DNA from 3 places in the Streptomyces sp. NPDC021012 genome. Region 1 is predicted to be linked to each of the others. Evidence: riboswitches for the same ligand, from Rfam matches in the RefSeq annotation. Region 1 holds a riboswitch; each other region holds the start of a gene.
The links. Region 1 has a riboswitch for cyclic di-AMP ahead of ACH4TP_RS12040 (peptidoglycan DD-metalloendopeptidase family protein). Riboswitches for the same ligand answer to the same signal wherever they lie in the genome.
Positions count from the first base shown of each region.

Region 1 (4,406 bases):
TCGCCCGTGACGGTGACCGTTGCCGTGGCCGGGGCGGCGTCCCGGACGGAGGTGCGGAGGGCGGCCCGCCCGGGCGCGGCGGCCAGGGCGGGGGCCGCCGTGCCGGCGAGGAGGCCGCCGAGCACGGCGGTGGCGGCGAGCAGACGGGCGGTGCGGGCGGCGCTGGGCCGGCGAATCGTCACGGGCGGGTCCCTTCGGGCGGTGGGTGCCGGGGCTCCGGCGGGCACATCCCAGCACCCGGCGCCGCCGCCTCCCGCGCGCCACTCCTGACCGCCGGCGCCCTTCACCTCTCCGCACCAACCGGGGCCGCTCGTCCCCGCCGGTCCGTCCTCCGCTACAGGGGCATGAGGTCGGGGCGCTTCGCCTCCACGTGGTCGCCCGAGCTCTCGCCGCGCAGCCGGCGTCCGATCCAGGGCACCAGGTACTCCCGGGCCCAGTGGATGTCGTCGCGGCGGACTTCCAGCGTGCCGCGCGGCGGCTCCGGCGGCCAGGGCTGGTCCGGGTCGGCGGGCACCTCCATGCCGAGTACCTGGGCGGCGCGCAGGGCGACGCGGGTGTGGCCCTCGGGCGAGAGGTGCAGCCGGTCGTCGTCCCAGGCGCGCCGGTCCTGCACGGACTTCAGCGACCACAGGTCGAGGACCGGGCAGCCGTAGCGGTCCGCGATGGCCCGGACGTGCCCGTTGTACGTGGCGATCTTGCCGCGCAGGTGCTTGAGGAGGGTCACGCCGCGGGTGTCGAAGCCGGTGGTCACCATGACGGTGCCGACGGCGGAGGTGAGGTCGGCGACGGCGCGCTCGAAGCGCTCGGCCACCTCGTCGGGGTCCGTCCCGGGGCGGATGATGTCGTTGCCGCCCGCGCAGAAGGTCACCAGGTCGGGGGCGAGTTCCTTCGCCCGGGGGACCTGTTCCGCCACGATCTGGTCGAGGAGGCGCCCGCGTACGGCCAGGTTGGCGTAGCGGAAGGCGTCGTGCTCCGGCAGCTGGTCGGCGAGCAGGACCGCGAAGCGGTCCGCCCAGCCGACGTACGCCCCCTCGGGCCCGGGGTCCCCGACGCCCTCGGTGAAGCTGTCACCGATCGCCGCGTACGACCCGAATGCGTTCTTGTCTGTTGATCTCGAATCGTCTGCCACGGGACCACATCCTTCCTCTTCTGATGTGACCTACGCGACCGTAAGGAAGGGTTGACGCAGGGTGACATATGCCACCGATAAAGATTCCGCCAAACCGGAATACGCCGGAGGCCCGGCACAGGGGTGCCGGGCCTCCGGGAGGCGACGTCGCGTCAGATGCTCACGCCGTGCGCGCGCAGGGCAGCCAGCGGGTCGATGTCGGAGCCGTACTCCGGCCCGGTGCGCATCTCGAAGTGCAGGTGCGGGCCGGTGACGTTGCCGGTCGCGCCGGAGAGGCCTATCTGCTCGCCGCCGGTGACGGTCTGGCCGGCGGAGACGGAGATCGAGGACAGGTGGGCGTACTGCGAGAAGGTGCCGTCGGCGTGCTGGATGACGACCTGGTTGCCGTACGCGCCGCCGTCGCCGGCGGAGTAGACGGTGCCGGGGCCGACCGCGTGGACGGGGGTGCCGGTGGAGGCGATGAAGTCGACGCCGGTGTGGTAGCCGGAGGACCACATGGAGCCGGCCTGGTGGTACGGGGTCGACATGCCGGCGCCGGGGATGGGGGCGACCCAGCCGGAGGAGGAGGTCGCACCGGCCGACGGGGCGGGCGTCGAGGAGGAGGTGGCGGTCGCGGCGGCGGCCGGGGCCGGGGCGCGCTCGCCGCCACGGGAGGCGCGGGGGGCCTCGTCGCCGTTCTTGCCGGAGCTCCACGTGCCCCGGTGGTCGGCCCCGGCCGTGCTCTTGGCGCCGAGGGTGAGCTTCATGCCGGGCATGATCAGCGAGGGGTTCTCGCCGATGACCCGGCGGTTGTCCTCGTAGAGCTTGTGCCAGCCGCCGGCGAGGTGGTGCTCCGAGGCGATCTTCGACAGGTAGTCGCCCCGCACGACGGAGTACGTCTTCGGCGCGGCCTTCGCGGGGGCGGCGGGCGCGGCCTTCACCGGGGCGACGGCGGGAGCGGCGGCCGGGGCGGCCTGCTCGGCGGCGTGGGCGCCGGTGGCTCCGAGGAGCGGGAGGGCGACGACGGCGCCACCGGTGCCGGCGGCGGCGAGGCCGCGGGTCAGACGGCTGGACTTGGGGCGGCGGTGCTTACCCTTCGCGGGCATGGCGAATTCCTCTCCGGCGCCTGCGAGGTGAGCTGTCGGGTTCGGACTGGAGATGTCCGGCCGCGTTCTCGCGCGACTTCACCCCGAGCCGTCCTTCTTCGAAGGGATCGGCGTACTACCTGGGTCCCCCGCTCCTGCCTTCTTCGGGTGAGTGCGGATTCCGGTCGGTGGCAGGATTCGGCGGTCCGTCCGGATTGAGCGCGACGCTAGACGAGGGGGGTCGGGGCGAACAAGCCACGATTTCCAAGCGCTTCGGAATCCGGTGGAATGCGGCCGGAATTCCGGTCACCCTCCGTGGATGACTCCCCCTCGACCTCCTTTTCCCCGGGGGTATTTGGAAAAGACGATCAGGCACGGTCCGTCACGGTTATGACGCTGCTCACGCGCCGATCCCCATCTCCCCTGCAACCGGGGCGGGTTATGCGCAATCAGTCAATACGGACAGATCACCCATTCCCGTCCCAGGGGGTGCGAGTCCCGGCCCCCACCCGAGATGATTGCCCCAGGAACCGATCTACAGAACAGGAGCAGCCGTGACGCAGCAGCTGCCGCAGGTCCCGCCCGCCGAAGGCGCCGAGCCCGAGCTGACGGAGGTCCGCAACTTCCGGGACGTGGGCGGCCTGCCGACGACGGACGGGCGCGCCGTCCGCCCCGGCCGCCTCTTCCGCAGCGGCCACCTCGCCCACGCGACGGAGGACGACGCCGCCTTCCTGGCCTCGCTGGGGCTGCACACCGTCTTCGACTTCCGCAACGAGTCGGACCGGAAGGTCGAGGGCGCGGACGTCGAGCTGCCCGGCGTGCGGAACGTGAACATACCCCTCAACGACCCGGCCGACGGCAAGGAGTTCTGGAAGCTGGTGCGCGACGGCGAGACCGCGCAGCTGCGCGAGGTCCTCGGCGACGGCAAGGCGGCCGCGCGGATGGCCGACTCGTACCGGAAGATGATCGTCGAGCGGACCGCGGAGCACAGCCGGATCCTCCACGCCATGGCGGAGGAGAGCGTCCCGGCCCTCATGCACTGCGCCGCGGGCAAGGACCGGGCCGGGCTCGCCATCGCGATCACCCTGCTCGCGGTCGGGGTCGAGCGGGAGGCGATCGAGGCCGACTACGTGAAGTCGAACGACCCGCACCGCCGCTACAAGGTGCGCCGCAGCTCCACCAGCGCGGACGCGATGTCGCCCGAGGTGATGGAGCTGCTCAGCCCGCTCTTCGACGCGCGGGTGGAGTACCTGCGGGCCGCCTTCGAGACGATCGAGGCGACCTGGGGCACGGTCGACGCCTATCTGTCCGAGGGCCTGAAGCTGGCCCCCGAGACCCGTGAGCGGCTGCGGGAGCGCCTGGTCACGGAGGCGTAGCCGGCCCCTACTGGTTCTGCCCGCCCAGCATGAAGAGCAGGTAGAGGAAGCCGGCGAAGAGGTGGCCGGCGATCAGATAGGCGAAGAGGCGGAGCACCAGCCCCTTGGGGAACTTGCCTTCACCGCGCTCCTCGCCGGTGACCGGTACGGACTTCTCGGACATGTCGGCCCTTTCCTGAAGAATCATCATGGAACGTCAGCGCCGGTGCGGGGTCCCGTCGCCGAGGCACAGCTCGGCAGCGGGGCTCTGCATCAGGGTGTGGACGAAGAGCAGCTCGGCCCCGCCGGGGGTGGCGGCGCCGATCCGGTGCGGGGTCAGCGAGTCGAAGTGCGCGCTGTCCCCGGGGTCGAGGACGTGGACGGCCTCGCCGAGCGCGAGCCGCACCCGGCCCTCCAGGACGTGGATCCACTCCTCGCCGGGGTGGACGCGCACGATGTCGGCCCGGGTGGCGTACGGCACGTGGACCCGCAGGCACTGGAGGGCGCGTCCGGCGCCGCCCGCCTGGCGGTAGATCCAGCCGTCGGCCTCGACGGGTTCGGAGCGGCCGGCCCGGACGACGGGGTCGCGCTCGGGGGGCGTCTCCCCCAGGAGCTCGGAGACCGTCGTACCGTAGATACGGGACAGGGCGAGCAGCATCGGCAGCGAGGGCTGCCGGTTCCCGGTCTCCAGGCGCGAGAGGTGGGCCGGCGAGAGGCCGGCCCGCTGGGCGGCGGCCTCCAGGGTGAGTCCCCGGCGGCGGCGCAGGGCCCGCAGCTGGGGGGCGACGTCGGGCAGGACGTCGGGGGTGACGGGGTCCGGGGAGGTCTCCCCGGGGACGTGGTCCATGCGTCCATTCC
Region 1 is NZ_JBIRQU010000003.1:470,911-475,316, reverse strand. It holds gene ACH4TP_RS12050 (SIMPL domain-containing protein) at 1-182, opposite strand, end outside; gene ACH4TP_RS12045 (SGNH/GDSL hydrolase family protein) at 335-1,129, opposite strand; gene ACH4TP_RS12040 (peptidoglycan DD-metalloendopeptidase family protein) at 1,282-2,214, opposite strand; cyclic di-AMP (ydaO/yuaA leader) riboswitch at 2,219-2,407, opposite strand; gene ACH4TP_RS12035 (tyrosine-protein phosphatase) at 2,748-3,569, shown strand; gene ACH4TP_RS12030 (DUF6126 family protein) at 3,577-3,732, opposite strand; gene ACH4TP_RS12025 (helix-turn-helix domain-containing protein) at 3,766-4,395, opposite strand.

Region 2 (4,406 bases), on a different contig from region 1:
TGGTGCTCGCCGCCGCCGACCGGGACCCGGAGCGCTTCGACGGGCCCGACGTCCTCGACCTCGCCCGGCGCGACAACCAGCACCTGGGGTACGGGCACGGCATCCACTACTGCCTGGGCGCGCCGCTCGCCCGCCTCGAAGGGCAGACGGCGCTCGCGACCCTGCTGACTCGCCTGCCGGACCTGCGACTTGCCGCCGATCCGGCCGAACTGCGGTGGCGCGGTGGGCTCATCATGCGTGGTTTGCGCACGCTTCCGGTGGAGTTCTCCCCTTCCGTACCGGTCTTGGTTACTGACGAACCATCAGAAATGTGATCTTTACGTGATCGGGGGGCGATCGGCTTGTGACGGGCGTTCGAATGCGGCTACGTTTCCCGGCAGTCTCAGCCGTCACGCGAAAGGCGCTTCTATGCGTTCCGGGAACGGACGACACCGTCGCCCCCGTCAGGCCCCCGCCCTCGTCGTCGCCGCGGGCGTGACCGGATCCGCCATGGCGCTGCCGCTGCTCGCCACCGGATCCGCCTCCGCCGCCGACGCCGCCACGTGGGACCGGGTCGCCGAGTGCGAGTCCGGCGGCCAGTGGAGCGCCAACTTCGGCAACGGGATGTACGGCGGCCTCCAGTTCACCCAGGACAGCTGGGAGCGCAACGGCGGCCTCGCGTACGCGCCCAGCCCCGACCTGGCCAGCCGTGCCCAGCAGATCGCGGTCGCCGAGAAGGCGCTCGACCGCGGCAGCGACGAGTGGGCGACCTGCGCCCCGATCGCCGGCCTGAAGAACGACGGCAAGGTCACCGGCGTGAACCCCGGCCCGGCGGTCGTCCCGACGACCCCCACGGGCCCCCTCCCCGAGTCCAACCGCACCGCGGGCGCCGACGGGACGGCCGGGCGGTCCGCCACGTCCGCGACGCCCACCGCTCCCGCGACCCCGGCCGCGCCGACCGGTCCGGCGGGCTCCGCCACCCCCGCCGCGCCGACCACGCCGGCCGTGCCCGTCACCCCGTCGGCCCCGGTCACGCCCGACGCGTCCGTTACGCCCGGTACGCCGGATTCGTCCGACACGCCGAAGGGTGACGCGCCGTCGGCCTCGCCCGGCACCGGCAAGCACCGGGGCGAGGCCGCCCCGGAGGAATCCGGCACGACGGACGGCGCGGCCGAATCCGGCCGGCACGCGGCGGGCGCGGACGCGGCCGCAGGGGCGGTCGACACCCGTTCGGCGACCGGCGAAGCGGAGAAGTCGGACACAACGGACAGTCAGGGCGCTTCGGGCGAGTACACCGTGCGGCCGGGTGACAGCCTGTCCGGCATCGCGGAGGAGAACGCGCTCCCCGGGGGGTGGACCGCCCTCTATGACGCCAACAAGAAGACGGTCGGCGCCGATCCGAACCTCATCCTCCCTGGTCAGAGCCTCGACCTGACGGAGGGTTCGACGGCGGCGGCAGGTTAGTTCGCGGGCTTATGTCCGGTTCTGGGCAAGTGAGACATGGGTCTCTTCGTCCCAACTGGCGTGTCACGTCCGCAAACTTTGCTTCCGTCACCTCCCACCTGCGCAAACACCCCCCACCGGAGGGCAAGGAAGGGCGATATTTCCGCAATCGGCCTCTTTGAACTTCCGGTGGGTCTGTGTCTACGGTCTTCACCGCTCGCCACCGCGGGCCCCGTCGACCGAAACGCCGAATCCTGCCGTCGGTCGCCGGGAACAGTCGTCGCGCAAGCGCCGAAGGCAGGAGTGGGGGACCCAAGGTAAGTGCCGGGCCCGGCCGTTGAGACAGACGGCCGACGACCGGCTTGGGGTGAAGCCGCGTGCTAGGACACGCGGCCGGGCAACTTTCCGGCCCGAACCCGACAGCTCACCTCACAGGCGTCGGTGAGGAGAATCCCCATGCTGTTTTCCGCCAAGGGCAAACACCGTCGTCCCTCCAAGGCCGCCCAGGTCGCCACGCTCGTCGGCGTCACCGGTGTCGCCGTCGCCGCCCCGCTGCTGACCGCGGGCACCGCCTCGGCCGCCACCACCGCCGAGTGGGACACCGTCGCCCAGTGCGAGTCCGGTGGCAACTGGTCCATCAACACCGGCAACGGCTTCTACGGCGGCCTGCAGTTCACCAACTCCACCTGGGCCGCCTTCGGTGGCACCGCCTACGCCCCGCGCGCCGACCTGGCGTCCAAGGCGCAGCAGATCGCCGTCGCCGAGAAGGTCCTCGCGGGCCAGGGCAAGGGCGCCTGGCCGAGCTGCGGCGTCGGCCTCTCCGGTGCCTCCTACGACGGCGGCGCCGCCGAGAGCACCCCGCAGCAGCCCGCCCCGGAGCAGACCCGGCAGGCCGCCCCGAAGCAGGAGGCCGCGCCGAAGCAGCAGGAGCGTCGCGCCGAGCAGCCGACCACCCGCAGCGAGCACCGCAAGGCCCCGAAGACCGTCACCACGCCGACCGGCAAGAAGGTCAAGAAGGGCGACGGCGAGTACAAGGTCGTCACCGGCGACACCCTCAGCAAGATCGCCCAGGCGCACGGCGTCAAGGGCGGCTGGGCCAAGCTCTTCGAGCTGAACAAGGACGTCGTCGAGAACGCCGACCTCATCTACCCGGGTCAGCAGCTCCACCTGAAGTGAGCCCGGCGGTCCGCGTGAGTCCGGCGGTTCACGCGGCCCCGACGACCCTCCCGCGGTGACCACCCCGGTCCGACGCGCCTCTCCCCCGTGCGCGCCGGACCGGGGTTTCCCCTTTCGGGGGACCTGATGGTTACTGTCCAGTAGATTCGGTGGCCTTCGTCCCGTGATGCGTGCCCTTGGGTCCTTTTTCGTCCCAGGGGGCGGGCGCGCGGCGGGCCGGAGCCCCCGCGCCGGTTAGGCTCTTGTCGCAAGGCCAAGCGACCCTGCATCGACCTTGCGTCACATCCAGCGTCACATCCCAGAAGGAGATGCTCGTGCCGTCCATCGACGTCGTCGTAGCCCGGGAAATCCTGGACTCCCGAGGCAACCCCACGGTCGAGGTCGAGGTCGGCCTCGACGACGGCAGCACCGGCCGTGCTGCTGTCCCGTCCGGCGCCTCCACCGGTGCGTTCGAGGCCATCGAGCTTCGCGACGGTGACCCGAACCGCTACCAGGGCAAGGGTGTCGAGAAGGCCGTCCTCGCCGTCATCGAGCAGATCGGACCGGAGCTCGTCGGCTACGACGCCACCGAGCAGCGCCTGATCGACCAGGCCATGTTCGACCTGGACGCCACGGAGAACAAGGGCTCGCTCGGCGCCAACGCCATCCTCGGCGTCTCCCTCGCCGTCGCGCACGCCGCCTCCGAGGCCAGCGACCTCCCGCTCTTCCGCTACCTGGGCGGCCCGAACGCGCACCTGCTGCCCGTTCCGATGATGAACATCCTCAACGGTGGGTCGCACGCCGACTCCAACGTCGACATCCAGGAGTTCATGATCGCCCCGATCGGCGCGGAGTCCTTCTCCGAGGCCCTCCGCTGGGGCACCGAGGTCTACCACACCCTCAAGGCCGTCCTGAAGGGCAAGGGCCTCTCCACCGGCCTCGGCGACGAGGGCGGCTTCGCCCCGAACCTGGACTCCAACCGCGAGGCGCTCGACCTCATCCTGGAGGCCATCAAGCAGGCCGGTTACGTCCCGGGCAAGGACATCGCGCTCGCGCTCGACGTCGCCGCGTCCGAGTTCTACAAGGACGGCAAGTACGAGTTCGAGGGCAAGTCCCGCTCGGCCGCCGAGATGACCGAGTACTACGAGGAGCTCGTCTCCGCGTACCCGCTCGTCTCCATCGAGGACCCGCTGTTCGAGGACGACTGGGCCGGCTGGAAGGTCATCACCGACAAGCTCGGCTCCAAGGTCCAGCTCGTCGGCGACGACCTGTTCGTCACCAACCCGGAGCGCCTCGCCCGCGGCATCGAGGAGGGCACCGCCAACGCCCTCCTGGTCAAGGTCAACCAGATCGGCTCGCTGACCGAGACCCTGGACGCCGTCGAGCTCGCCCAGCGCAACGGCTTCAAGTGCATGATGTCGCACCGCTCCGGCGAGACCGAGGACGTCACCATCGCCGACCTCGCCGTCGCCACCAACTGCGGCCAGATCAAGACCGGCGCCCCGGCCCGCTCCGAGCGCGTCGCCAAGTACAACCAGCTCCTGCGCATCGAGGAGATCCTCGACGACGCCGCGGTCTACGCCGGCCGCAGCGCCTTCCCGCGCTTCAAGGGCTGAGCTTCTCGCTGAAGCAGCCTCCGTACGTCCCCGCACTCGGTCCCGTACCGTGTGCGGGGACGTCCGCGTGAACAGGGGAGGCGACACGACATGGCCGCGAAGGACCGGGACCGGTTCTCGACCGCGACCCGGATCAGACTGCTCGGCGAGCAGACAGCCGCCCGTGTCTACCGCTCCCAGACCCGCCGCCAGGCCCGCCGCTCCCGGCTCACC
Region 2 is NZ_JBIRQU010000006.1:14,280-18,685, reverse strand. It holds gene ACH4TP_RS20525 (cytochrome P450) at 1-314, shown strand, start outside; gene ACH4TP_RS20520 (transglycosylase family protein) at 409-1,443, shown strand; cyclic di-AMP (ydaO/yuaA leader) riboswitch at 1,702-1,875, shown strand; gene ACH4TP_RS20515 (transglycosylase family protein) at 1,879-2,598, shown strand; gene eno (phosphopyruvate hydratase) at 2,907-4,193, shown strand; gene ACH4TP_RS20505 (septum formation initiator family protein) at 4,284-4,406, shown strand, end outside.
Region 2: another riboswitch for cyclic di-AMP. It lies ahead of ACH4TP_RS20515 (transglycosylase family protein); the one in region 1 lies ahead of ACH4TP_RS12040 (peptidoglycan DD-metalloendopeptidase family protein).

Region 3 (4,406 bases), on a different contig from region 1:
GACAACGGTCTGACCGTGCTCACCAGCCACCGCCCCGGCCAGCAGGTCGTCGCCGTGGAGATCTTCCTGCCGGCCCCGCTGGACGCCGAGCCCGCCGGTCTCGACGGCGTCGCGACCATCATGGCCCGCGCGCTCTCCGAGGGCACCGACCAGCACAGCGCCGAGGAGTTCGCGGCCGAGCTGGAGCGCTGCGGCGCCACGCTCGACGCGCACGCCGACCACCCGGGCGTACGGGTCTCCCTCGAGGTCCCGGTCTCCCGGCTGCCCAAGGCGCTCGGCCTGCTCTCCGAGGCCCTGATCGCCCCGGCGTTCCTGGACACCGAGATCGAGCGCCTGGTGCGCAACCGTCTCGACGAGATCCCGCACGAGACGGCCAACCCGGGTCGCCGCGCCGCGAAGCAGCTCTCCAAGGAGCTGTTCCCGGCCGAGTCCCGGATGTCCCGGCCGCGCCAGGGCACCGAGGAGACCGTCGAGCGCATCGACGCCGCCGCCGTCCGCGCCTTCTACGAGGCGTACGTCCGGCCGGGCACGGCCACCGCCGTGGTCGTCGGCGACCTGACCGGCGTCGACCTGGACAAGGTCCTCGCCGAGACGCTGGGCGCCTGGACCGGTGAGCCGGCCGAGCCGCTCCCGATGCCGCCGATCACCGCCGACGACACCGGGCGGGTCGTCATCGTGGACCGTCCCGGCGCCGTGCAGACGCAGCTGCTCATCGGCCGGATCGGCCCCGACCGGCACGACCGCGTCTGGCCGGCCCAGGTCCTCGGCACGTACTGCCTCGGCGGCACCCTGACCTCGCGCCTGGACCGGGTCCTGCGCGAGGAGAAGGGCTACACGTACGGCGTGCGGGCCTTCGGCCAGGTGCTCCGCTCGGACGCCGGGGGGAACGGCGCGTCGATGCTCGCCATCAGTGGATCCGTCGACACCCCCAACACGGGCCCGGCGCTCGAGGACCTGTGGAAGGTGCTGCGCACGCTGGCCGCCGAGGGGCTGACGGACGCCGAGCGCGAGACGGCCGTGCAGAACCTGGTGGGCGTGGCCCCCCTCAAGTACGAGACCGCCGCCTCCGTCGCCGGGACGCTCGCCGACCAGGTGGAGCAGCACCTCCCGGACGACTACCAGGCCCAGTTGTACGCGCGCCTGGCCGAGACCGGCACCGTCGAGGCGACGGCCGCCGTGGTCAGCGCCTTCCCGGTGGACCGGCTCGTCACCGTCCTCGTCGGCGATGCGGCGCAGATCGCGGAGCCGGTGCGCGCGCTCGGCATCGGTGAAGTGACCGTCGTGACCGGCTGATTCCGGCCCCGAAGCGACAACAGGCGGACCCCGACGGCATAGTTCGTCGGGGTCATCCGCTTTGTCCGTATTGAGACCAAGGGTGATCGTTTGCCCTGTGGCATGTCTTACAAAAAGCGTGTCTGGTTGGTGATTGAAAGACGATCCGCATAGCGTCGAGGCGGCTGTTCGTCAGTTGCACGTGCCGCAACCGCGGCATCGGACAGTCATCGCCGAGTCCCCGTCAGGCGCGAGCCTGGGGAGCCGGGGACCCACGCGCAGTCCCTGGGGTGAATCGGGCGCCTTCGTCTCGTACGGAGGGGCTCGTAGGAGACCTTCCTGCTCCGAACCCGTCAGCTAACCCGGTAGGCGAGAGGGAAGGAAAGGACCAGCCTCTTCATGGCGTTCACCCGTGCCACCGGGAAGCATCGTGCTCCGAGCCGGATGGCGCGCCGCAGCGTGGGCATCGCCGGCGCCGCGACGCTGGCCACCACCGGCGTCATCGGAACCCTCGCCTCCCCGGCGCTCGCCGCCGACACGGACCACCGCTCCACCGAGGACACCGGTCTCACCCAGGTGATCACCGAGGACTCCCTCGTCGACCGGATCAACGCCCAGGCCGCCGCCCAGGAGCAGGAGGCCGTCGAGGCCATCGCCAAGGCGAAGGCCAAGGCCGAGGCGGAGCGCAAGGCCGAGGCCCGCGCCAAGGAGATCCGGCTGGAGCGCCAGCGCGCCGCCCGTGAGGCCGAGCGCCGCCGCCTGGCCTCCTTCCAGGCCCCCGTCGCCGGCTCGTACGTCTCCACCGGCTACAAGACCGGCGGCTCGCTCTGGTCCTCCGGCCAGCACTCCGGCATCGACTTCCACGCCGCCTACGGCACCCGGGTCGTCTCCGTCGGCTCCGGCACCGTCGTCGAGGCCGGCTGGGGCGGCGCGTACGGCAACAACATCGTCATCCGGATGAACGACGGCACGTACACCCAGTACGGGCACCTCTCCTCCATCGAGGTCCACGTCGGCCAGACCGTCGAGCCGGGCCAGCAGATCGGCATCTCGGGTTCGAGCGGCAACTCCACCGGCCCGCACCTCCACTTCGAGGCGCGCACGAGCCCCGACTACGGCTCGGACATCAACCCGATCACGTACCTCCGCTCCCGCGGCGTCAACGTCTGACCCCGTCCGGACCGGCTCCGGATCGCGTCGCGAAAGCCCCGGCTCGTACTGAGCCGGGGCTTTTCGCTGGCCAAAAGATATCCATGGAATCCGCTGGGGCATCGGAAATTTCGGCCCGCTGCAATAGAGTCGAAGATCGGGCGCAGAACAGGCGCCGATCGAATTGACTCGCGCGGACCAAGGCGGAGGTCGGACATGCGTATTCCCGCGCATTCGGTATGCACGGCGATCCGGGACGACATCGTCTCCGGCGTGTACGAGCGGGGCAGCCGGCTGACCGAGGAGCAGCTCGCCCGCCGGTACGGGGTCTCCCGCGTCCCGGTCCGCGAGGCGCTGCGCACCCTGGAGTCCGAGGGCTTCGTCGTCACCCGCCGCCATGCGGGCGCCCATGTCGCCGAGCCGACCGAGCAGGAGGCGGGCGATCTGCTCGCCATGTGGGCGCTGCTCGAACCGCTGGGGGCCGCGCGGGCCGCCCAGCGGCGTACCGAGGCCCATCTCAAGGTGCTGCGCGGCCTGGTCAGGCTGGGGCAGGAGCGGGCCAGGCGCGGCCGGGGCGAGGACCTGCGCTCGCTCGGCGGCTGGTTCCACGAGACGCTCGCGCAGGCCTCCGGGAGCCCGGCCCTGACGGCGCTGCTCACCCAGCTGCGGCACAAGATCGCCTGGACGCACGTGGTCGAGCAGCCCGCCGAACCGGTGGAGGCCTGGGTCGAGCGCGGCGCGATCGTGGACGCCGTGGCGCGCGGCGACGCCGAGCGGGCGAGGGCGCTGACCGCGCTGCACGCGGAACGCTCGCTGCCGCTGCACCGGCTCAAAAGGCCGGAGCGCGGCCGTGTGAGCCTTTCGCAACACGCCGTCAATACGACGAGTGCCCGGAATTAACAAGCCCACCGTATACAAAGAATAGGCATTCGGCCGCGTTTTTCGTGCTGCCCGGAATGCGCTGCCCGGAATGTGCTGCCCGGAAATGGGGCCGTGTCATGCGAATGGCCGTGGCCGCCGAAAATTCCGGCGGCCACGGCCATTCGTCGTGCGGGGGACCGGATCAGACGGTCTCGGGGAGCTCGTCCAGGCCCTCGGCGACCAGCTTGGCCAGGCGGTCGAGCGCGGCCTCGGCGCCGTCGGCCTCGGACGCGAGGACGATCTCCTCGCCGCCCTGCGCGCCCAGGCCGAGCACCGCGAGCATGGAGGCGGCGTTCACGGGGGTGCCGTCGGACTTGGCGATCGTCACCGGCACGCCGGAAGCCGTGGCGGCACGGACGAAGATGGACGCGGGGCGGGCGTGCAGGCCCTCGGCCCAGCCGACGTTGACGCGGCGCTCAGCCATGGTGTTGCCCTTCAAGTCTCAAGCGGGTTGTCTAGACCAGTCTCTCACGGGTTGCGCGGTGCTCGCGCCGACCTCCGGCCCGGACGGGACCACCCTTCGGCCCGGCCCGGACCGTCCGCCGGCCCTTCCCAGCTTGCAACACCTTGCCCCGCGCACCCCCGCCACGCGACCGGTGCCGCCGTCGTGTCGCGGCCGTAGGCTGACCCCATGCAGAGCGCGTCGGAGCAGTCGGAAGCGGCGGAACCACCGGCCCCGCCGGAGCACGCCTACCCCGACCACTGGGAGGCGGACGTGGTGCTCCGCGACGGCGGCACCGCGCGCATCAGGCCCATCACCGCCGACGACGCGGACCGGCTCGTCAGCTTCTACGAGCAGGTCTCGGACGAGTCGAAGTACTACCGCTTCTTCGCCCCCTACCCGCGCCTGTCCGCCAAGGACGTCCACCGCTTCACCCACCACGACTTCGTGGACCGGGTCGGGCTCGCGGCGACCGTCGGCGGCGAGTTCATCGCCACCGTGCGCTACGACCGCATCGACGCCCGCGGGCTGCCCGCCTCGGCCCCCGCCGACGAGGCCGAGGTCGCCTTCCTCGTCCAGGACGCGCACCAGGGGCGCGGCGTCGCCTCCGCCCTCCTCGAAC
Region 3 is NZ_JBIRQU010000015.1:128,290-132,695, forward strand. It holds gene ACH4TP_RS34340 (M16 family metallopeptidase) at 1-1,293, shown strand, start outside; cyclic di-AMP (ydaO/yuaA leader) riboswitch at 1,494-1,659, shown strand; gene ACH4TP_RS34345 (M23 family metallopeptidase) at 1,672-2,442, shown strand; gene ACH4TP_RS34350 (GntR family transcriptional regulator) at 2,638-3,321, shown strand; gene ACH4TP_RS34355 (HPr family phosphocarrier protein) at 3,485-3,766, opposite strand; gene ACH4TP_RS34360 (GNAT family N-acetyltransferase) at 3,974-4,406, shown strand, end outside.
Region 3: another riboswitch for cyclic di-AMP. It lies ahead of ACH4TP_RS34345 (M23 family metallopeptidase); the one in region 1 lies ahead of ACH4TP_RS12040 (peptidoglycan DD-metalloendopeptidase family protein).